DNA from 3 places in the Bacillus sp. ABA4_010 genome. Region 2 is predicted to be linked to each of the others. Evidence: a T-box and tRNA genes for the amino acid it is inferred to sense, from the RefSeq annotation. Region 2 holds a T-box; the other regions hold tRNA genes.
What was found. A T-box is a leader RNA that pairs with one kind of tRNA and senses whether it is charged. The one in region 2 lies ahead of alaS (alanine--tRNA ligase), so its partner is inferred to be a tRNA-Ala.

Region 1 (7,192 bases), on a different contig from region 2:
CAATTCCGTCATATCTATATTTAAAATGGAAGAAAACCACGAAATCCCCGTTTCAGGAAATACGACTCCGTTTTTATGTCCTGGTACATGAAAAGAGAGGGGGTGCTTTACAAAGTGTTCCTTAAGTTTTGTAAACAAAGGAGTTTGAGATTGATCCATCGTATGCCTTCCTTTTTTAACAAGTATTAATATTTATTATAACAATAAAAAGCCTCCTACCGAGGCTCTTTAAAAAGACAATTCCTTTAATTTTCGAACAAAATATACGTATAAATCCTCATGGCTTGTTACATCAACGATCTCTTTTTCACAGTGTACACATATGAAATTTTTATGAATATGCACTCCATGCTCTTTCCGCTCATCACATATTAGACAAGTGTTTAAGGAGTCAACTGAGTAAGTAAATGGGTATTGATTCATTTCTCCACCTCCATTACTCATTTATTCTCTATAATAAAACATTTCATACTCAAAAACATTAATAATACATCTTACTCTTCCATATGATGTCCTGTTAATAAAAACAAAAAATTTTATTATTTATATACCAAAAAAGGCTAGTCAATTGACTAGCCTCAGAGTGTAGACAAACTCCTTTTTCAAAAAAATATCTGGAGAAAAAGGGGTTTTGTTTCTTTTTTAGTTGTATATTTGGTTGTTCTTTCAAAGAAGCAACACTATATATTGATGAGTTAGTATTTATAAAAAACGGCTATCGACTTTGTCGACAGCCTGAAGGCTAGTCAATTGACTAGCCTTTCGTGTTGCCTGGCAATGTCCTACTCTCACAGGGGGAGACCCCCAACTACCATCGGCGCTGAAGAGCTTAACTTCCGTGTTCGGCATGGGAACGGGTGTGACCTCTTCGCCATCATCACCAGACAATATGAAGGTTATTCCTTCAAAACTAGATAACTGCAGCTGAGAAAAGCACGTTGTGCTTTAAAATTGGTTAAGTCCTCGATCGATTAGTATCAGTCAGCTCCACACGTCGCCGTGCTTCCACCTCTGACCTATCAACCTGATCATCTTTCAGGGATCTTACTAGCTTGACGCTATGGGAAATCTCATCTTGAGGGGGGCTTCATGCTTAGATGCTTTCAGCACTTATCCCGTCCGCACATAGCTACCCAGCGATGCCTTTGGCAAGACAACTGGTACACCAGCGGTGCGTCCATCCCGGTCCTCTCGTACTAAGGACAGCTCCTCTCAAATTTCCTGCGCCCGCGACGGATAGGGACCGAACTGTCTCACGACGTTCTGAACCCAGCTCGCGTACCGCTTTAATGGGCGAACAGCCCAACCCTTGGGACCGACTACAGCCCCAGGATGCGATGAGCCGACATCGAGGTGCCAAACCTCCCCGTCGATGTGGACTCTTGGGGGAGATAAGCCTGTTATCCCCGGGGTAGCTTTTATCCGTTGAGCGATGGCCCTTCCATGCGGAACCACCGGATCACTAAGCCCGACTTTCGTCCCTGCTCGACTTGTAGGTCTCGCAGTCAAGCTCCCTTGTGCCTTTACACTCTACGAATGATTTCCAACCATTCTGAGGGAACCTTTGGGCGCCTCCGTTACATTTTAGGAGGCGACCGCCCCAGTCAAACTGCCCACCTGACACTGTCTCCCACCCCGATGAGGGGTGCGGGTTAGAATTTCAATACAGCCAGGGTAGTATCCCACCGATGCCTCCACCGAAGCTGGCGCTCCGGCTTCCAAGGCTCCTACCTATCCTGTACAAGCTGTACCAAAATGCAATATCAGGCTACAGTAAAGCTCCACGGGGTCTTTCCGTCCTGTCGCGGGTAACCTGCATCTTCACAGGTACTATAATTTCACCGAGTCTCTCGTTGAGACAGTGCCCAGATCGTTACACCTTTCGTGCGGGTCGGAACTTACCCGACAAGGAATTTCGCTACCTTAGGACCGTTATAGTTACGGCCGCCGTTTACTGGGGCTTCGGTTCAAAGCTTCGCTTGCGCTAACCTCTCCCCTTAACCTTCCAGCACCGGGCAGGTGTCAGCCCCTATACTTCGCCTTACGGCTTCGCAGAGACCTGTGTTTTTGCTAAACAGTCGCCTGGGCCTATTCACTGCGGCTCTCTCGGGCTTGCACCCTATCAGAGCACCCCTTCTCCCGAAGTTACGGGGTCATTTTGCCGAGTTCCTTAACGAGAGTTCTCTCGAACACCTTAGGATTCTCTCCTCGCCTACCTGTGTCGGTTTGCGGTACGGGTACCTCCCACCTCGCTAGAGGCTTTTCTTGGCAGCGTGAAATCAGGAACTTCGGTACTTTATTTCCCTCGCCATCACAGCTCAACCTTACGAGAAGCGGATTTGCCTACTTCTCAGCCTTACTGCTTGGACGCGCATATCCAACAGCGCGCTTACCCTATCCTTCTGCGTCCCCCCATTGCTCAAACGGTGGGGAGGTAGTACAGGAATATCAACCTGTTATCCATCGCCTACGCCTTTCGGCCTCGGCTTAGGTCCCGACTAACCCTGAGCGGACGAGCCTTCCTCAGGAAACCTTAGGCATACGGTGGATGGGATTCTCACCCATCTTTCGCTACTCATACCGGCATTCTCACTTCTAAGCGCTCCACCAGTCCTTCCGGTCTGACTTCACCGCCCTTAGAACGCTCTCCTACCACGGACATCGTAGATGTCCATCCACAGCTTCGGTGATACGTTTAGCCCCGGTACATTTTCGGCGCAGAGTCACTCGACCAGTGAGCTATTACGCACTCTTTAAATGGTGGCTGCTTCTAAGCCAACATCCTGGTTGTCTAAGCAACTCCACATCCTTTTCCACTTAACGTATACTTTGGGACCTTAGCTGGTGGTCTGGGCTGTTTCCCTCTTGACTACGGATCTTATCACTCGCAGTCTGACTCCCAAGAATAAGTCTTCGGCATTCGGAGTTTGACTGAATTCGGTAACCCGTTGGGGGCCCCTAGTCCAATCAGTGCTCTACCTCCGAGACTCTTATCTTGAGGCTAGCCCTAAAGCTATTTCGGAGAGAACCAGCTATCTCCAGGTTCGATTGGAATTTCTCCGCTACCCACACCTCATCCCCGCACTTTTCAACGTGCGTGGGTTCGGGCCTCCATTCAGTGTTACCTGAACTTCACCCTGGACATGGGTAGATCACCTGGTTTCGGGTCTACGACCACATACTCATTCGCCCTATTCAGACTCGCTTTCGCTGCGGCTCCGTCTCTTCAACTTAACCTTGCATGGGATCGTAACTCGCCGGTTCATTCTACAAAAGGCACGCCATCACCCGTTAACGGGCTCTGACTACTTGTAGGCACACGGTTTCAGGATCTCTTTCACTCCCCTTCCGGGGTGCTTTTCACCTTTCCCTCACGGTACTGGTTCACTATCGGTCACTAGGGAGTATTTAGCCTTGGGAGATGGTCCTCCCAGCTTCCGACGGGATTTCTCGTGTCCCGCCGTACTCAGGATCCACTCAAGAGGGAACGAAGTTTCAACTACAGGGTTGTTACCTTCTTCGACGGGCCTTTCCAGGCCTCTTCATCTACTTCGTTCCTTTGTAACTCCGTATAGAGTGTCCTACAACCCCAAGAGGCAAGCCTCTTGGTTTGGGCTAATTCCGTTTCGCTCGCCGCTACTCAGGAAATCGCAATTGCTTTCTCTTCCTCCGGGTACTTAGATGTTTCAGTTCCCCGGGTCTGCCTTCCATACCCTATGTATTCAGGTAAAGATACTGTTCCATTACGAACAGTGGGTTTCCCCATTCGGAAATCTCCGGATCAAAGCTCACTTACAGCTCCCCGAAGCATATCGGTGTTAGTCCCGTCCTTCATCGGCTCCTAGTGCCAAGGCATCCACCGTGCGCCCTTTCTAACTTAACCATTCGCCTTACGGCTACATGTTTCTTACATTAGAAAAGCTTTCACTTTCCTCAGCTATTACTGTTATCTAGTTTTCAAAGAACAACCATGCACCACTTGGTGCATTTGATATTGAAGGATGAACCTTCAAAACTGAACAAAACGTTTTCGTCAACGATTCTTACTGTCTAGCTACGGCATACGCCTTCGCTTTTCTTAGTAATCCTTAGAAAGGAGGTGATCCAGCCGCACCTTCCGATACGGCTACCTTGTTACGACTTCACCCCAATCATCTACCCCACCTTAGGCGGCTGGCTCCTTACGGTTACCTCACCGACTTCGGGTGTTGCAAACTCTCGTGGTGTGACGGGCGGTGTGTACAAGGCCCGGGAACGTATTCACCGCGGCATGCTGATCCGCGATTACTAGCGATTCCGGCTTCATGCAGGCGAGTTGCAGCCTGCAATCCGAACTGAGAACGGTTTTATGAGATTAGCTCCACCTCGCGGTCTCGCGACTCTTTGTACCGTCCATTGTAGCACGTGTGTAGCCCAGGTCATAAGGGGCATGATGATTTGACGTCATCCCCACCTTCCTCCGGTTTGTCACCGGCAGTCACCTTAGAGTGCCCAACTGAATGCTGGCAACTAAGATCAAGGGTTGCGCTCGTTGCGGGACTTAACCCAACATCTCACGACACGAGCTGACGACAACCATGCACCACCTGTCACTCTGTCCCCCGAAGGGGAACGCTCTATCTCTAGAGTTGTCAGAGGATGTCAAGACCTGGTAAGGTTCTTCGCGTTGCTTCGAATTAAACCACATGCTCCACCGCTTGTGCGGGCCCCCGTCAATTCCTTTGAGTTTCAGCCTTGCGGCCGTACTCCCCAGGCGGAGTGCTTAATGCGTTAGCTGCAGCACTAAGGGGCGGAAACCCCCTAACACTTAGCACTCATCGTTTACGGCGTGGACTACCAGGGTATCTAATCCTGTTTGCTCCCCACGCTTTCGCGCCTCAGCGTCAGTTACAGACCAGAAAGCCGCCTTCGCCACTGGTGTTCCTCCACATCTCTACGCATTTCACCGCTACACGTGGAATTCCGCTTTCCTCTTCTGCACTCAAGTTCCCCAGTTTCCAATGACCCTCCACGGTTGAGCCGTGGGCTTTCACATCAGACTTAAGGAACCGCCTGCGCGCGCTTTACGCCCAATAATTCCGGACAACGCTTGCCACCTACGTATTACCGCGGCTGCTGGCACGTAGTTAGCCGTGGCTTTCTGGTTAGGTACCGTCAAGGTACCAGCAGTTACTCTGGTACTTGTTCTTCCCTAACAACAGAGCTTTACGACCCGAAGGCCTTCATCGCTCACGCGGCGTTGCTCCGTCAGACTTTCGTCCATTGCGGAAGATTCCCTACTGCTGCCTCCCGTAGGAGTCTGGGCCGTGTCTCAGTCCCAGTGTGGCCGATCACCCTCTCAGGTCGGCTACGCATCGTCGCCTTGGTGAGCCGTTACCTCACCAACTAGCTAATGCGCCGCGGGCCCATCTGTAAGTGATAGCCGAAACCATCTTTCAACCAAGGACCATGTGGTCCTCGGTGTTATCCGGTATTAGCTCCGGTTTCCCGAAGTTATCCCAGTCTTACAGGCAGGTTGCCCACGTGTTACTCACCCGTCCGCCGCTGACTTCAGGGAGCAAGCTCCCATCTGTCCGCTCGACTTGCATGTATTAGGCACGCCGCCAGCGTTCGTCCTGAGCCAGGATCAAACTCTCCGAAGAAATGTTTGACTTGCTCATAAAATAAAAATTAAACGTTGACGTTTTGTTGTTTTGTTCAGTTTTCAAAGTTCATTATATGGTGGAGCCTAGCGGGATCGAACCGCTGACCTCCTGCGTGCAAGGCAGGCGCTCTCCCAGCTGAGCTAAGGCCCCATTTTTAAAGATTACATGGTCGGGAAGACAGGATTCGAACCTGCGACCCCTTGGTCCCAAACCAAGTGCTCTACCAAGCTGAGCTACTCCCCGTTATCTTTATTATAATATGGCGCGCCCGACAGGAGTCGAACCCATAACCTTCTGATCCGTAGTCAGACGCTCTATCCAATTGAGCTACGGGCGCATATTTATCATGTATTGTTATAGTGGTGCCGAGGACCGGAATCGAACCGGTACGGTAGTCACCTACCGCAGGATTTTAAGTCCTGTGCGTCTGCCAGTTCCGCCACCCCGGCACTATAATATTGTATGGAGCGGAAGACGGGATTCGAACCCGCGACCCCCACCTTGGCAAGGTGGTGTTCTACCACTGAACTACTTCCGCGTAGAAAGTGCGGGTGGAGGGACTTGAACCCCCACGCCTTGCGGCGCCAGATCCTAAGTCTGGTGCGTCTGCCAATTCCGCCACACCCGCATATTGAAATGGTGAGCCATGAAGGACTCGAACCTTCGACCCTCTGATTAAAAGTCAGATGCTCTACCGACTGAGCTAATGGCTCGGATAAATGGTGCCGGCGAGAGGACTTGAACCCCCAACCTACTGATTACAAGTCAGTTGCTCTACCAATTGAGCTACACCGGCTAAGAATGGTGGAGGATGACGGGATCGAACCGCCGACCCCCTGCTTGTAAGGCAGGTGCTCTCCCAGCTGAGCTAATCCTCCGATATTTTATCAATATTTATTTTATAAATAATTTATTTTATAAATACTGTCTGGCAATGTCCTACTCTCACAGGGGGAGACCCCCAACTACCATCGGCGCTGAAGAGCTTAACTTCCGTGTTCGGCATGGGAACGGGTGTGACCTCTTCGCCATCATCACCAGACAATATGAAGGTTATTCCTTCAAAACTAGATAACTGCAGCTGAGAAAAGCACGTTGTGCTTTAAAATTTGGTTAAGTCCTCGATCGATTAGTATCAGTCAGCTCCACACGTCGCCGTGCTTCCACCTCTGACCTATCAACCTGATCATCTTTCAGGGATCTTACTAGCTTGACGCTATGGGAAATCTCATCTTGAGGGGGGCTTCATGCTTAGATGCTTTCAGCACTTATCCCGTCCGCACATAGCTACCCAGCGATGCCTTTGGCAAGACAACTGGTACACCAGCGGTGCGTCCATCCCGGTCCTCTCGTACTAAGGACAGCTCCTCTCAAATTTCCTGCGCCCGCGACGGATAGGGACCGAACTGTCTCACGACGTTCTGAACCCAGCTCGCGTACCGCTTTAATGGGCGAACAGCCCAACCCTTGGGACCGACTACAGCCCCAGGATGCGATGAGCCGACATCGAGGTGCCAAACCTCCCCGTCGATGTGGACTCTTGGGGG
Region 2 (7,192 bases):
TTCGTCTTGATGATTGATCATTTACATATAATGGCTTTGACAAACCAATCATCCTCCCTTCACTGCGTTTTATTATACTACAATTTTTCGTCATTTTCGCCACCGTTAGACAAAAAACTACTGCCAAAAGATACCGTATACTGTATAGCCACTTCGTTCCCACAAGACTGAAGTTAGCTGGCATAAATTTTTCTCAATGAAAGAGACAATTGTAAATCTACTGGCTGAATAAACAAAAAAGAGGACGTTCCTTATAAGGAACGTCCTCTTTTTTGTTTATTCGCCTTCTTCTTCGTCAAGGAACGTATTAAGCATTTCTTCGATTAAATCCCACTCTTCTTCTGATTCAATCGGTTGAAGCTCGCCGTCTACACCATTTTCTCCTGCTGTAAAGCTAGACGCATGAATTTCAATCTCTTCATCGTCTTCTTGCTCACTGCTCATTGGATAGTAAAGAACATAAGATTTTCCGAATTCTTCAGAGTCAAATGTGAAAAGTACCTCACATAATTGCTCATTTCCATTTTCATCAATAACTGTAATATTTTTTTCGCCGTGTTCCATTGTTTTACACCTCATTTTTTTATTTGAGTGATGACTCTGACTAATAAAGGTAGAGACGAGACCATCATTTTCCATCCAAAAGCGGATGATCTCGCCTGCCACTGGAGTTCCTTATGAGCAAACAGCTGGCATCATTTTCCCTTACTGTCCAAATATCCTTGCAGAATCATCACCGCTGCCATTTTATCAATGACTTTCTTACGTTTTTTTCGACTGACATCAGCTTCTAACAGAACGCGTTCTGCCGCCATGGTAGAAAGACGCTCGTCCCACATGATGACCTCTAAGTTGAGCGTTTGCTTTAGCTGTTCAGCAAATTGTAAACAAGCTTCACCACGCGGCCCAATCGTGCCATTCATGTTTTTCGGCAGCCCTACCACAAGCTTGTCTGCCTCGTATGTCTCAATAAGCTCTTTTAGCCTCGGGATGGCCTTTTCTGTCTGTTCGTCTTCAAACCGGATGGTCTCCAGTCCTTGCGCCGTCCAGCCCATACCATCACTCACGGCTACGCCTATTGTTTTTGTTCCGACATCAAGTCCAAGTGTGCGCATGCATTAACCCTCTCGCTGTTGTTTTAAATAAGATTTTACAAGCTCCTCAATTAGTTCGTCGCGCTCCAACTTTCGAATGATGTTACGTGCGTCTTTATGACGCGGAATGTAAGCAGGATCCCCCGATAGTAAATAACCGACGATTTGGTTAATCGGATTGTAGCCTTTTTCTTGCAGAGCATCATAAACTGTAAAAAGCACCTCATGGACATTTGTATCTGCTGGCTCTTCGTTAAAGTTAAACTTCATCGTTTGATCAAATGAGCTCATGCTTTGCACCTCACTCTCATAGTCAATGGACGAACTCTCGCTGACTTGTCTTATTCTATTCTACACCAAATGTACGGAGAATTAAACGGATTTCACCCATTGTTCAACGAAGCTTAACGCTTCTTCAATTTTGCTGGCATCTTTTCCGCCGGCCTGAGCCATATCCGGACGTCCGCCGCCGCCTCCGCCGCAGCGTGTTGCAACTTCTTTTACAAGTTTTCCAGCATGGTAGCCTTTATCCATTAAATCTTTTGTAACACCCGCTACAATGTTGACTTTATCGTCATTAGCAGATGCTAATACGATAACAGCAGAGCCTAATTTTTGTTTTAAATCATCTACCATTCCACGTAAATTGTTCATATCTGTTGCATTCACTTTGCTTGCAAGTACAGGAACTCCATCTACTTGCTGTACTTTATCAACAAGGCTTCCAGCTTCAATATTACCCAATTTTGCCGCAAGTGATTCATTGTCACGCTGTAAACCGCGAATCTCTTCTAACAGCCCTTCAAGACGCGTCACTAAATCACGAGGGTTGGCTTTCACTTTCGCTGCCGCTTCTTTCAATAGTGTGACTTGATCATTCATCAATTTATAAGCATGCTCGCCTGTGACTGCTTCAATACGACGAGTTCCTGCACCGATCCCGGATTCAGATACAATTTTAAATAATCCAATAACAGATGTATTTGGAACGTGGCATCCTCCGCATAGCTCTAAGCTGTAATCTCCTACTTGAACAACGCGAACGATATCGCCGTATTTTTCACCAAATAACGCCATTGCTCCCATCGCTTTCGCTTCATCAATGGCTTTATTTTCAATCACAACCGGGATGCTTTTCCAAATTTTCTCGTTTACAATTTGCTCAATTTGCTCTAATTCTTCTTGTGTAACTTGACCAAAATGTGAGAAGTCAAAACGTAAGCGCTCAGCGTTCACAAGAGAACCTGCTTGGTTAACATGTGTACCAAGGACATCTTTTAATGCTTGATGCAATAAGTGTGTCGCTGTATGGTTTTTAATAATATGACCGCGTTTTTCTTCGTGAATGGCCGCTGTGTACGTTTCACCTGTTATTAATACACCTTCCACTACTTGAACGTGGTGCAAGTTTTGGCCGTTCGGTGCTTTTTGTACATCTTTTACAATTACTTTTGTTGTGCCATTTATAATCTCGCCTCGGTCAGCAGTTTGACCGCCGCTCTCTGCATAGAAAGGTGTTTCGCGCAAAATAATTTGTGCTTCCTCTCCTGTTTGAACTTTGTCTACAAGCTGTCCATCTTGAACAATAACGTCTACAAATGTTTCCACTTTTGATTTATCGTATCCAACGAATGTGCTCTCTGCTTTAATTTCTCCTAGCACACCGCCTTGAACCTGCATGGAATCTACATCTTGACGAGCGGCACGAGCCCGTTCACGCTGAGCGTTCATTTCATGTTCGAATCCTTCGTGATCGACTTTCATCGCTTCTTCTTCAGCATATTCTTCTGTCAATTCCACTGGGAATCCGTATGTGTCATATAAACGGAAAACAGCTTCTCCAGAAATGATGTCGCTTCCCTTTTCTTTTTCCTTCTTGATGACGCTCGATAAAATAGCGAGTCCTTCATGAAGAGTTTCATGGAAACGTTCTTCTTCATTTTTGATAACTTTTTGGATGAAGTCTGTTTTTTCTTTTACTTCCGGATAGTAATCCACCATGATTTCGCCCACCACTGGCACAAGCTCATACATAAATGGACGGTTAATGTTCAATTTCTTTGCATAACGAACAGCACGGCGCAGTAAACGGCGAAGAACATAACCTCGCCCTTCGTTTGAAGGAAGTGCTCCATCGCCAACCGCAAATGTTACCGTACGGATGTGGTCAGCAATCACTTTAAACGCTTCGTCCTTTTCTTTCTCTACCCGATATTTTTCACCAGCAATCGCTTCTGTCGCTTCAATAATTGGCATGAACAAATCTGTATCAAAGTTTGTCGGTACATCTTGAATAACTGAGCACATGCGCTCTAAGCCCATTCCTGTATCGATGTTTTTCTTTGGAAGCGGCGTATAGGTACCATCTGGATTATGGTTGAACTGCGAGAACACAAGATTCCACACTTCTAAATAGCGCTCATTTTCCCCGCCTGGATACAATTCAGGGTCGCTCGGGTCGTTTCCATAAGCTTCACCGCGGTCATAGAAAATTTCCGTATTCGGTCCGCTTGGGCCCTCTCCAATATCCCAGAAGTTGCCTTCTAAACGAATCATACGCTCAGCCGGAACTCCCACTTTCTTCGTCCAAATATCATAAGCTTCCGTATCTTCTGGATGCACAGTAATAGAAAGGCGCTCAGGATCAAACCCAATCCACTTCTCACTCGTTAAAAACTCCCATGCCCATTCAATAGCTTCTTCTTTAAAGTAATCGCCAATAGAGAAGTTGCCTAGCATTTCAAAAAATGTATGATGGCGGGCTGTTTTCCCAACATTTTCAATGTCATTTGTACGAATGGATTTTTGTGCATTACAAATTCTTGGATTGTCTGGAATAACACGTCCATCAAAATATTTCTTTAGCGTTGCTACACCACTGTTAATCCATAACAACGATGCATCGTCAATCGGCACTAGCGGAGCACTCGGCTCTACTGCATGGCCCTTTTCCTGGAAGAAGTCTAAATACATTTGACGCACTTGCGCTGAAGTAAGCTTTTTCATGTCAAATAACCTCCTTGGTTTATTATCATTTATCTTCGCTGCTGTACTTATAACAACGTCAAAACGGGGTAAACGGCAAACAAAAAAACCCTCATCCCTGACAGGGACGAGAGTTTCGCTCGCGGTACCACCCTGATTATGGGCATAATAAACACACCCATCACCTTAACAGCTTTAACGTTGCTTGTACGGCAGGTTTTTCCTGCACTCGGGATTAGCCTTCTGTCGCTCTTCATCTGGACTGTCTTTCAGCCAAGGACATTCCTCTCTTGTAGACGGGCTTCGACATACTCGATCCTTCTTTGTTTTTAAAATATGTAAGGCTTTTCGAATACTTATGGCGCTATTATGACAAATTCAGTCCCCTTTGTCAACGTTCCGAAAACCGCAGACGCAGATGAAGAATAGTCACTTTTAGAACGGCCAAAACAGGGACAGCCAAAATCAGCCCAATCACTCCTCCCACCTCGCCTCCAATTAAAAGAGCGAGCATAATAAACAGCGGATGGATATGGAGTGTTTTCCCGACAATCAAAGGCGATAACACATTTCCTTCTAAAAATTGCAGAGCAAATACAATAGCCAGCACGATGAGGACAAGTTTCGCAGAAGTAGCAGCGGCAATAATTGCAGCTGGAGCCGCACCGATAATAGGACCAAAATACGGAATGACATTGGTTAACCCGATAATGATGCCAAGCAACAAAGGATACGGAACATGAACAAGCCAAAGTGCCACTGCCGCAAGCGCTCCAATAATTAAACAAACTAATAACTGGCCACGAATGTAATTGCCGAGAGATTCATCCACATCTCGCAAGAAACGTTGACCTGACTGATGCCACTTTTGAGGCGTAATCCACCCCGCTGCCTTCTCAATCAGCGGAAAGTCTTTCAGCATATAAAACACGATAAATGGAATCGTCACAAGTAAAATGATGTAATTTAACATTCCTTTAAAGCCGGTCATAATACTTGTTAACCATGCTCCTAAAGTAATTTCCAACTTGTTAATGCTAGACTCTATTCGCTCATGAAACCCGTTAGGAAGTGAGGAGGTTTGTTCATGAACTTCAGCAATCCACCCTCGGTACATTTCCGTAAATTGAGGCAAATGCTCGTTGAAATCTTTAAGCTGATGAATAAAAAGCGGAATGCCTTTATACAGCCCGTACCCGACTCCACCGAAAAAGAACAAATATATAATAAAAATAGCCAAAGGTCTCGGCACACCACTTTTATGCAATTTTTCAATAATAGGATGCAGCAAGTACGTAATAAATCCAGCGATGATAAAAGGGATTAACGCTGTAAAGACGACTTTGACAACAGGTATCCAGAGAAACTGAATTTTAAAAAAGACATACACACATAAAAAAGAAAGCAAGATGATTCCTAACCGATAAAACCATATTACTGACACTTGTTTCATCCAAAAACGCCTCCTATCGGTTAGTGTTAGGCATCTTTCCACTAATCTATACGAGAAATCGTCTTATTTCTACCATGACAGTTTCTTCTCTAATCGTTCAAAAAGAAAAGAGGGCTTCGCGCCCTCTTTTCTTTTATGAAAAACTTTTCATCACACGTTTGCGCATTTTATTCATATTGCGTCTTGTTAGCATTTTTCGATCATCTGCCATTTTATACGCGTATGCACCGACTCCAAATGCAACCATTGATGAAATTAGTCTGTTCATGGTGATCCCCCCGTTAGAGATTGATGGTGCGCTCATCATCTGAAAACAAGTCGTCCAATGAACTTAATGTACCGTCTTCTTCTACTTGATGTGTATGAATAACCCCTTTAGAAAGAGTCAGCTCAATAAAACAGTTCCAGCAATAATACTGATTAACACCAATTTTGCCGACATCAATGCTTTTGCAGTTTGGGCATTTTAACAACAAGGACAAACACCTCTTCGTTTCGTTTCTTTTTACTCAGTGTTGTCCTTTTTCCCATTAATATACACATCAAGCGAAATTTATCCAGCATGGACACGAAGATGAACGAGCTCGCACATTTTCATGTACGACTACACTTAGCGTTCCATTCCTTATAAGAAGTCATACGGCGTAACGTTTTCCATTCCAATATTCGCATCCTTCATAAAGGGCACTTCATCTTCTATATCTTCCTCTGCTAGCATCTCCATCAACGTTGTTTGACGCAATGCATCATCATCTCGCTTCACACTTAGCTGCAACGCTTCCTCTTCACCGCATAAAATAAGGAACTGCTTACTTCGTGTCACTGCCGTATAAATTAAGTTCCGACGCAGCATCCGGTAATAACTTTTCACCACTGGCAAGATGACAATCGGAAATTCGCTTCCTTGAGACTTATGAATGGAACAGCAATATGCGTGGGTGATTTGGCCAAAATCTTGCTTCGTATATGTGACTTCATTTCCATCAAAGGAAATGACGAGCATATCTTGCTTCTCCGTGTTTTCTTTCGCGTAGAAAATCGATACAATCTCCCCCATGTCACCATTAAAAACATGGCTTTCAGGCTGATTGACTAGTTGCAGCACCTTATCCCCGACGCGGTATGTCACGTCTCCATATTTCAATTCCCGCCTCTGTCCATTTTCTGGATTAAACAGTTCCTGTAACACTACATTCAGACGATCAATTCCGGCATTGCCTTTATACATCGGAGCGAGCACTTGAATATCTTTCACACTGTATCCTTTTTTTAATGCACTGGCACAAACTTTCTGCACTACATCCGTAATTTGATGAGATTGACATTTTATAAAGGAACGATCGGGCTTGGCCACTCCGAGATCGGCAGGCAATTGTCCATTTTTAATGGAATGCGCCAGCTCAATAATGGAGGAACCGCCAGCTTGACGATATACATCCGTTAACCGAACAGTCGGCACTGCGTTGGAACGAAGTAAATCCTTCAACACTTGTCCAGGTCCGACCGACGGAAGCTGGTCTTCATCTCCTACGAGAATGACTTGCACATGGTCAGGTAATGATTTAAATAACTGATGAGCTAGCCAAATATCAACCATCGACACCTCATCGACAATGAGAAGTTTTCCTTCAATTGGATTGTCCTCTCCATGTTCAAAGCC
Region 3 (7,192 bases), 1.8 Mb from region 2:
GGTGAGAAAGTGAATATTTAAATATTTAAAATTTTATGTCAGAAAATGTGGAGGAAGTTGGATGAAAAATTGTATGATAGTAAAAAGATTAATTCCGACGTAGAGAGAGGTGTTTAGATGCCTATCAACATCGCAGAAAATTCATTGCAATATGAACTTTTATCGGTTGTTCCTTATCCAATGCTGTTAATAAGAAAAACTGGTGAAATTCTTTATATGAACGAATGTGCCAAACAATTTTATGAACCTATGCAGAAAGAAAAATCAGTAAGTCATATTTCATCTATCGTTGCTTCTGCTTTTATGCCAAGATGGGAAGAGCAAGCAAGAAAAGCGGTTCAGTTCAGCGAAACGACAGAGGTGAACCTATCATTTTTAAGTCATTCATCTAAAGTATATAAGGTAAGCATGACACCTTATCATATACATAATGAAACCATCATTGGAATGATGGTTCATCAAGAGCGAAGAAGAGTATTTGTGTTAAAGAAGAACATGGTGGTTAAGGACCGTCATGCGATGCTTCGACAAGAGTTAACGGAGCTGAAATCTGAATATGAAAACATGCTAAAGCTTCAAAAAATGGTCACAGTTAATCTAAAAAAAGAAGGCGACGACTTTATCATTAGATTCATCTCGGGTTCCCTTCTGCAAGATTTTGGGATTGACCCTAAAAAGGTGATAGGAAAAAGCTTTAGTGTTGTTTTTGCTTATTCTCCTAAAAAGGTCGCGGAGAAGAGGCGTGTTTATAACCAGGCATGGAATGGTGAAAATGTAGTGTATGAAGATCACTTGAATGGTGTTTCCTACTTGGGCAGTGTAGTTCCTATTTATAAAGAAGGGAAGGTGTTTGAATTATTGTTATCGGTTGTTGACATTACTTTATTAAAACAAAGTCAACAAAGGTTGCAAGAAAGTGAACAGAAGTACCGTTCTTTACTTCAATATCACCCTGAAAATGTCTGTTTATTTGATTTAGAGGGGAATATGGTGGAAATTAATCCTGAAGTCGAACATTTACTGCAAAAACAAAGTGGTGATTTGATTGGAACATCCTTTACCGATTACTTAGATCACAGGGATGTGGTCATGGCTTATGAAAATTTTGTAGAAACAACAAAAGGGAATCCAAGAAAATTCCAAGTGCGTGTGCCAAAAGAGGATGGGACCATTGCCTATTTAGACATTACGACTATTCCAATGTATGCAAACGGTCTTTTAAAAGGGGTTTACGGCATTGCGAGAGACATCACGAAGAAAAATGAGATGGAGCAAGAACTAATTGCCACAAAAAACTTATTGGAATCGTTCATTGAAAATACGTCTGATGCAATTATGCTGACAGATGCAAAAGGCTATATTCTCCGAGTTAATCAGGCATTTGAACAGTTGTATGGATGGACAAAAGAGGAAGTGACGGGGAAAGAAATTTTGACAGTGTTTCGTGAATTTAAAGATGAAGTTGAAATGCTTTTTCAAGGGGTTCAAAATGGAAGGATGTTCAAAAATGTAGCCACGATTCGCCACCATGTAGATGGAACACCCTTATATGTGAGCATTACCGCAAGTCCTATTAAAAATGGGAAAGGGAATATATGTGGAGTCTCTTCAATCGTGCGAGACATTACAGATCAGAAGCAAACGGAAGAATTGTTAAGAAAATCAGAAAAATTAGCTGTAATCGGACAATTAGCTGCAGGGGTAGCTCATGAAATCCGCAATCCACTTACCTCTTTAAAAGGGTTTTTACAGCTCTTTCATGAAATGAAACTAACCAATAGTGACATTTTACAAGTGATGATGGATGAGATTAATCGAATTGAACTGATTACGAATGAATTTTTATCGCTGGCAAAACCGCATGCTACGAAATTTGATTATTATTCGATTAACGAGATTATCGGGCAAGTAGTCAAACTAGGAGAGATTGAAGGCGGGGCGTTCAATGTCATAATCAAGACCCATTTTCATTCTTGTTTACCCGTCATTTTCGGGGATGCAAACAAAATAAAACAAGTACTTCTAAACATCATTAAAAATTCTATCGAGGCTGTCGGTCAAAAGGGAGTTATTACGATTTCGACCGTGTTGAAAGAGAAGGATGTCACTATTAGTATTACTGATAATGGGATAGGGATTGAAAAAAATCGTCTAAAATATGTAGGTGAACCGTTCTACAGCACGAAGGAAAAAGGAACGGGACTAGGCTTAATGATCAGTCGAAAAATTATTGAAGAACATAACGGAAAGATGACCATTACAAGTCAAACGAAGAAAGGAACGACAGTGGAAATACAGTTGCCAGGATGTTCAGTGGATAAGCTGTCAACATAGTGTTGCTCTTTTTTATATACGATAAGGCCCCGCGGTAGAACGAGAGGTTCTCTGCTGCGGGGCCTTATGTTTAAACGCGAATTTGTCCGTTTCCACGTACAATCGCTTTTGATGTCGTGATAGCGCGTAATCCCATGGGACCGCGAGCATGCAGTTTTTGCGTGCTAATGCCAATTTCCGCTCCATAGCCAAATTGTTCGCCATCTGTAAAGCGGGTAGAGGCATTGTGATAAAGAGCAGCCGCATCGACCGCTTGGAAAAAGAACTGTACGTGCTCTTCGTTTTCAGTAAGGATTGCTTCAGAGTGTTTCGTACCGTATTGGTCAATATGATCAACGGCTTCTTTCACATCTTGAACGAGCTTCACTGCTAAAATAGGCGCTAAATATTCCGTATGCCAGTCCGCTTCTGTTGCTTGATTTACAAATGAGTAAGTTTGTGCAAGTGTTTCATCTCCGCGTACTTCAACCCCTTTTTCTTGAAGTGAAGTAAGAAGAGCTTCTGTATGCGGCCAGTTTGCATGGATTAATACCGTTTCAATAGCATTGCACACAGAAGGGCGCTGTGTTTTAGCATTTAACACAATCTCGACAGCCATTTGCTGCTCGGCTGATTCATCAATGAAAATATGGCAATTTCCTACCCCTGTTTCCAAAACTGGAACAGTCGCATTTTCAATGACAGACTGAATGAGACCAGCACCTCCGCGTGGGATCAGTACATCTAAATATTCGTTAAGCTTAAACATATGCGAAGCCATTTCGCGGCTTGTGTCTTCAAGAAGCTGAACTGCATCTGAAGGGATAGCGGAAGACTCGAGCGCTTCACGCATCGTTGAAACAAGCGCTTTATTCGAATGAAGAGCAGAAGAGCTTCCTCTTAGCAAGACTGCGTTACCAGCCTTTAAGCAAAGGCTGGCAGCATCAACTGTTACGTTAGGGCGAGCCTCATATACCATACCAATTACGCCAAGAGGTACACGAATGGTTTGGATGTGAAGGCCATTCGGTCTGTCCCACTGTTCAATTGTTTCACCAATAGGGTCCTCTAATTCGATGAGTTGGTGAATACCTGCGACGATTTGTTTTATGCGTTCTTCTGTTAACAATAAACGATCTAGTAAAGCGGGAGAAAAGTTGTTTGCTTTTCCTTGTTCAATATCTTTTTGGTTTTCTTCTAAAATCCAATTGCTATTGAGAAGAAGTGCGTCCGCCATTTTAGCGAGGGCTTCATTTTTTTCTTTGGTGGACACCATTGATAATGTTTTCGATGCTTTCCTTAGTTTTTTTGCTTTTTCAATTAGTTCACTCATTTCATTGTTCTCTCCCTTCGAATAGTTACCCAATTATCCCGATGAATGACTTCTGCTCGTTGATTGATGGAATAGCTTTTTGCTTCGTCGCTTGAGCAGCCTTTAATTGTAGTTAAATCTTCTGAAGAATAATAAATTTGTCCTCTCCCGATGATTTGTCCTTTTTGATTCACCACTTCAACGACGTCCAGCGCTTTAAATGTTCCAATTACTTTTGTCACGCCTGCTGGAAGAAGGCTTTTTCCATTTTGGAGAAGGGCTTTTTCTGCTCCTTCATCTATTTCAATCATACCCGCTGTTTGGGAATGATGGGCAATCCATTGTTTTTTCATTTGCATTTGTGTTTGAAACGGCCCGCCAATATAAGTGCCGTCACCTTTGCCAGCTAAAATATCTGTTAGCTTTTCTTTTCCTGTTCCTTTTCCGACAAAGGCACTGACGCCAAGAGAAAGGGCTTTATGTGCGGCAAGTAGCTTTGATTTCATTCCGCCTGTTCCGACGGAAGACCCGCTGTCTCCGGCAAGGTGCAGGAGTTCGTCAGTAATTTCAGGAATAAACTGAAATTTTTTCGCATCTTTTGATGTGTTCGGATTTCCGTCATATAGACCGTTAACATCTGTTAAGATAATGAGCGCATTCGCGTGCAAAAAGCCGCTAACTAGCGCTGAAAGCATATCATTATCACCGAACGTCAATTCTTCAATCGATACAGAATCATTTTCGTTAATGATAGGAAGAACACCGCATTCCAACAATTCGTTCATCGCTGAGTAAAGGTTGCGGAAACGTTCTTGGCTATAAAAATCTTCTCGCGTTAACAGCATTTGAGCAGGGGCGATGTTGAATTCACGAAAAAAGGAAATATACCCTTGCATCAGAAGTCCTTGACCAACAGCGGTCTCCGCTTGTTTCCCGGCTGTTGTTTTTGGACGGGAAGGATAGCCTAAAGAGCCAAAGCCAGCAGCGACCGCACCGGAAGAAATTAAGATAACATCATGGCCTTGCTGTTTTAGATGGGCGAGAGCCTCCACGTGGTCGCGCATTTTTTCTTCACTTAACATTCCGTTATCATTCGTTAATGAACTGCTTCCAATTTTTACGACTATCCGTTGTTTTTTCATTTTTTTTCGAACCTTTCGTTATAAAATTACAAATAAAAAAGCGATGATTCTGTCCTAAAAAAGGACGGAATCATCGCTCCGCGGTACCACCTTTGTTGATGCTAAAGCATCCACCTCAATCCGTAACGTGGAAAAACGGCTTATGTTTGCATAAGCAGTTAAAGAGGGTAGGTTCAATCGTTTCCTGTGAGGAACCTTCCAGCCGATGGGTTCCACTCTCTATCACATTCCGCCTAATTTACTAGTCCCGCACTGTTTTCGTTATCATTATATTTGTTTGATATTATGCGTGGAAACAGAAAAAATGTCAAGAAAGAGTTATTCGAAAATTAAAACTGGATTTTCGGTTATTTTTCGTTAATATAAAGATATAATGTTTTGTAGAAAAGGAGTGAAGAACATGATTCATTTAACATGGAAAGATCGCGACACCGTCAAAACGGTCAAATGCGTACATACGAATGCTGAGAAGTATATGGTGAATAATGCATTAACTGCTGGGAAAACATACGAAGTCAAAAACGAAACAGAAGAGTTTTATTTCGTCGTTGACAATACAGGCCATGTAGGCGGTTATTACAAAGATTATTTTGAAGCATAATGTTTTAAAAGGTGACCCGGTGGAAGAAGCGGGTCATCTTTTTTTGAGATAAGTTCCTTTTGTTAAGTGAAAAAAGCTTCACAAAAACAGCATGATGAAGTATGCTAAAGCAGTTGCTCTTAAGCATACAAGATAGATTGATTATTTTTTTGAATAAGTGTTGACTTCTTTCGAAAGATTAGGTAATATATTTCTTGTCGCCGATGAAGAAAAGGTGATGACGAAAAAAGTATTGACTTAAACTTCGAACAGATGATATAATTTAAAAGTCGCTTTGAAACATGCGCCCGTAGCTCAATTGGATAGAGCGTCTGACTACGGATCAGAAGGTTATGGGTTCGACTCCTGTCGGGCGCGCCATAAACAAAGTGAAATAATAAAAAAACATGGGGCCTTAGCTCAGCTGGGAGAGCGCCTGCCTTGCACGCAGGAGGTCAGCGGTTCGATCCCGCTAGGCTCCACCATAAAATATGCGCCTGTAGCTCAATTGGATAGAGCGTCTGACTACGGATCAGAAGGTTATGGGTTCGACTCCTGTCAGGCGCGCCATATTTATTAATGTAGTGGAGGAATACCCAAGTCCGGCTGAAGGGATCGGTCTTGAAAACCGACAGGGGTGTAACAGTCCGCGGGGGTTCGAATCCCTCTTCCTCCGCCACTATTTTAAATTATACATCTTCATATGGAGGGGTAGCGAAGTGGCTAAACGCGGCGGACTGTAAATCCGCTCCCTCAGGGTTCGGCGGTTCGAATCCGTCCCCCTCCACCATTTTTATTTTTTGTACAACTTCGTAGAACTTGATTTCTGAGAATGAGTATGATATGATATTTTTATAAAGGCGGCATAGCCAAGTGGTAAGGCAAAGGTCTGCAAAACCTTCATTCACCGGTTCAAATCCGGTTGCCGCCTCCAAAGTTTTTGTGATTCGTAAAGACGGGGAGTAGCTCAGCTTGGTAGAGCACTTGGTTTGGGACCAAGGGGTCGCAGGTTCGAATCCTGTCTTCCCGACCAGAAGAGGATTTCTGTATGCGGGTGTAGTTTAATGGTAAAACCTCAGCCTTCCAAGCTGATGTCGTGGGTTCGATTCCCATCACCCGCTCCATTTATTATATGCGATAAGTTAGTGTATGCTGAAATGGATGGAAAAATTTATTTTTTTTTTGCAATATAACTTCGCAGAACTTAATTTCAAAGAAGTTAAGGGGTATGATTAGCTATGTTAGTAATATGCAGTCGTGGCGGAATGGCAGACGCGCTAGGTTGAGGGCCTAGTGGGAGCAATCCCGTGGAGGTTCAAGTCCTCTCGGCTGCACTTAAAGAAAATCGCCCTTGTTATAACTTTATACAAAACCAGAGAGAATCGCGCAGATTTCGATCTGTGAGGAAAGTCCGTGCTCGCACAGACTGAGATGTCTGTAGTGTTCGTGCCTGGCGAAACGATAAGTCAGGGCAGCTTGAGTTGAATCTTGAGCTGACGGCAGGGAAAACACCTAAGTCCGTTGGATATGGTGTGAATACCTTGAAAGTGCCACAGTGACGGAGCTTTAAGGGAAACCTTGAAGGTGGAACGAGGTAAACCCCACGAGCGAGAAACCCAAATAAAATGGTAGGGGAAGTGTCTTGAGGGAATTCAACCGATATAGACACCATCGCTTTGATAGCGGTGAGATAGATGATTCTCCACCTTGTACGAGAAGTCTGCTTCGATTGCAGTACATGGTGAACAGAACGCGGCTTATGAGGTTTTGTATACCTGACGGAACAGTACCCAAGAGGCTGTAAGGGGCTCCCCTGCTAAGGGAGTAGGTCGGGTTACCGGCGCG

Region 1: it has a tRNA-Ala gene. The T-box ahead of alaS (alanine--tRNA ligase) is inferred to sense a tRNA for this amino acid. The anticodon was not compared.
Region 3: it has a tRNA-Ala gene. The T-box ahead of alaS (alanine--tRNA ligase) is inferred to sense a tRNA for this amino acid. The anticodon was not compared.

The regions. Positions count from the first base shown of each region.
Region 1 is NZ_JBSWUN010000002.1:53,063-60,254, forward strand. It holds gene ACXAEO_RS01025 (aminotransferase class I/II-fold pyridoxal phosphate-dependent enzyme) at 1-159, opposite strand, end outside; gene ACXAEO_RS01030 (sigma factor G inhibitor Gin) at 229-444, opposite strand; rRNA gene rrf (5S ribosomal RNA) at 770-885, opposite strand; rRNA gene ACXAEO_RS01040 (23S ribosomal RNA) at 952-3,883, opposite strand; rRNA gene ACXAEO_RS01045 (16S ribosomal RNA) at 4,093-5,642, opposite strand; tRNA gene ACXAEO_RS01050 (tRNA-Ala) at 5,720-5,795, opposite strand; tRNA gene ACXAEO_RS01055 (tRNA-Pro) at 5,812-5,888, opposite strand; tRNA gene ACXAEO_RS01060 (tRNA-Arg) at 5,906-5,982, opposite strand; tRNA gene ACXAEO_RS01065 (tRNA-Leu) at 6,006-6,094, opposite strand; tRNA gene ACXAEO_RS01070 (tRNA-Gly) at 6,109-6,183, opposite strand; tRNA gene ACXAEO_RS01075 (tRNA-Leu) at 6,192-6,273, opposite strand; tRNA gene ACXAEO_RS01080 (tRNA-Lys) at 6,283-6,358, opposite strand; tRNA gene ACXAEO_RS01085 (tRNA-Thr) at 6,366-6,441, opposite strand; tRNA gene ACXAEO_RS01090 (tRNA-Val) at 6,448-6,523, opposite strand; rRNA gene rrf (5S ribosomal RNA) at 6,572-6,687, opposite strand; rRNA gene ACXAEO_RS01100 (23S ribosomal RNA) at 6,755-7,192, opposite strand, start outside.
Region 2 is NZ_JBSWUN010000003.1:329,638-336,829, reverse strand. It holds gene ACXAEO_RS02820 (DUF1292 domain-containing protein) at 277-564, opposite strand; gene ruvX (Holliday junction resolvase RuvX) at 696-1,115, opposite strand; gene ACXAEO_RS02810 (IreB family regulatory phosphoprotein) at 1,119-1,385, opposite strand; gene alaS (alanine--tRNA ligase) at 1,467-4,100, opposite strand; T-box leader at 4,200-4,412, opposite strand; gene ACXAEO_RS02800 (AI-2E family transporter) at 4,471-5,532, opposite strand; gene ACXAEO_RS02795 (YrzQ family protein) at 5,666-5,800, opposite strand; gene ACXAEO_RS02790 (hypothetical protein) at 5,814-6,005, opposite strand; gene recD2 (SF1B family DNA helicase RecD2) at 6,158-7,192, opposite strand, start outside.
Region 3 is NZ_JBSWUN010000003.1:2,135,539-2,142,730, reverse strand. It holds gene ACXAEO_RS11970 (PAS domain S-box protein) at 118-2,334, shown strand; gene ACXAEO_RS11965 (glutamate-5-semialdehyde dehydrogenase) at 2,405-3,646, opposite strand; gene proB (glutamate 5-kinase) at 3,643-4,767, opposite strand; gene ACXAEO_RS11955 (DUF6501 family protein) at 5,168-5,368, shown strand; tRNA gene ACXAEO_RS11950 (tRNA-Arg) at 5,652-5,728, shown strand; tRNA gene ACXAEO_RS11945 (tRNA-Ala) at 5,757-5,832, shown strand; tRNA gene ACXAEO_RS11940 (tRNA-Arg) at 5,841-5,917, shown strand; tRNA gene ACXAEO_RS11935 (tRNA-Ser) at 5,934-6,026, shown strand; tRNA gene ACXAEO_RS11930 (tRNA-Tyr) at 6,053-6,137, shown strand; tRNA gene ACXAEO_RS11925 (tRNA-Cys) at 6,207-6,281, shown strand; tRNA gene ACXAEO_RS11920 (tRNA-Pro) at 6,304-6,380, shown strand; tRNA gene ACXAEO_RS11915 (tRNA-Gly) at 6,398-6,471, shown strand; tRNA gene ACXAEO_RS11910 (tRNA-Leu) at 6,599-6,681, shown strand; RNA gene rnpB (RNase P RNA component class B) at 6,718-7,112, shown strand; tRNA gene ACXAEO_RS11900 (tRNA-Ser) at 7,128-7,192, shown strand, end outside.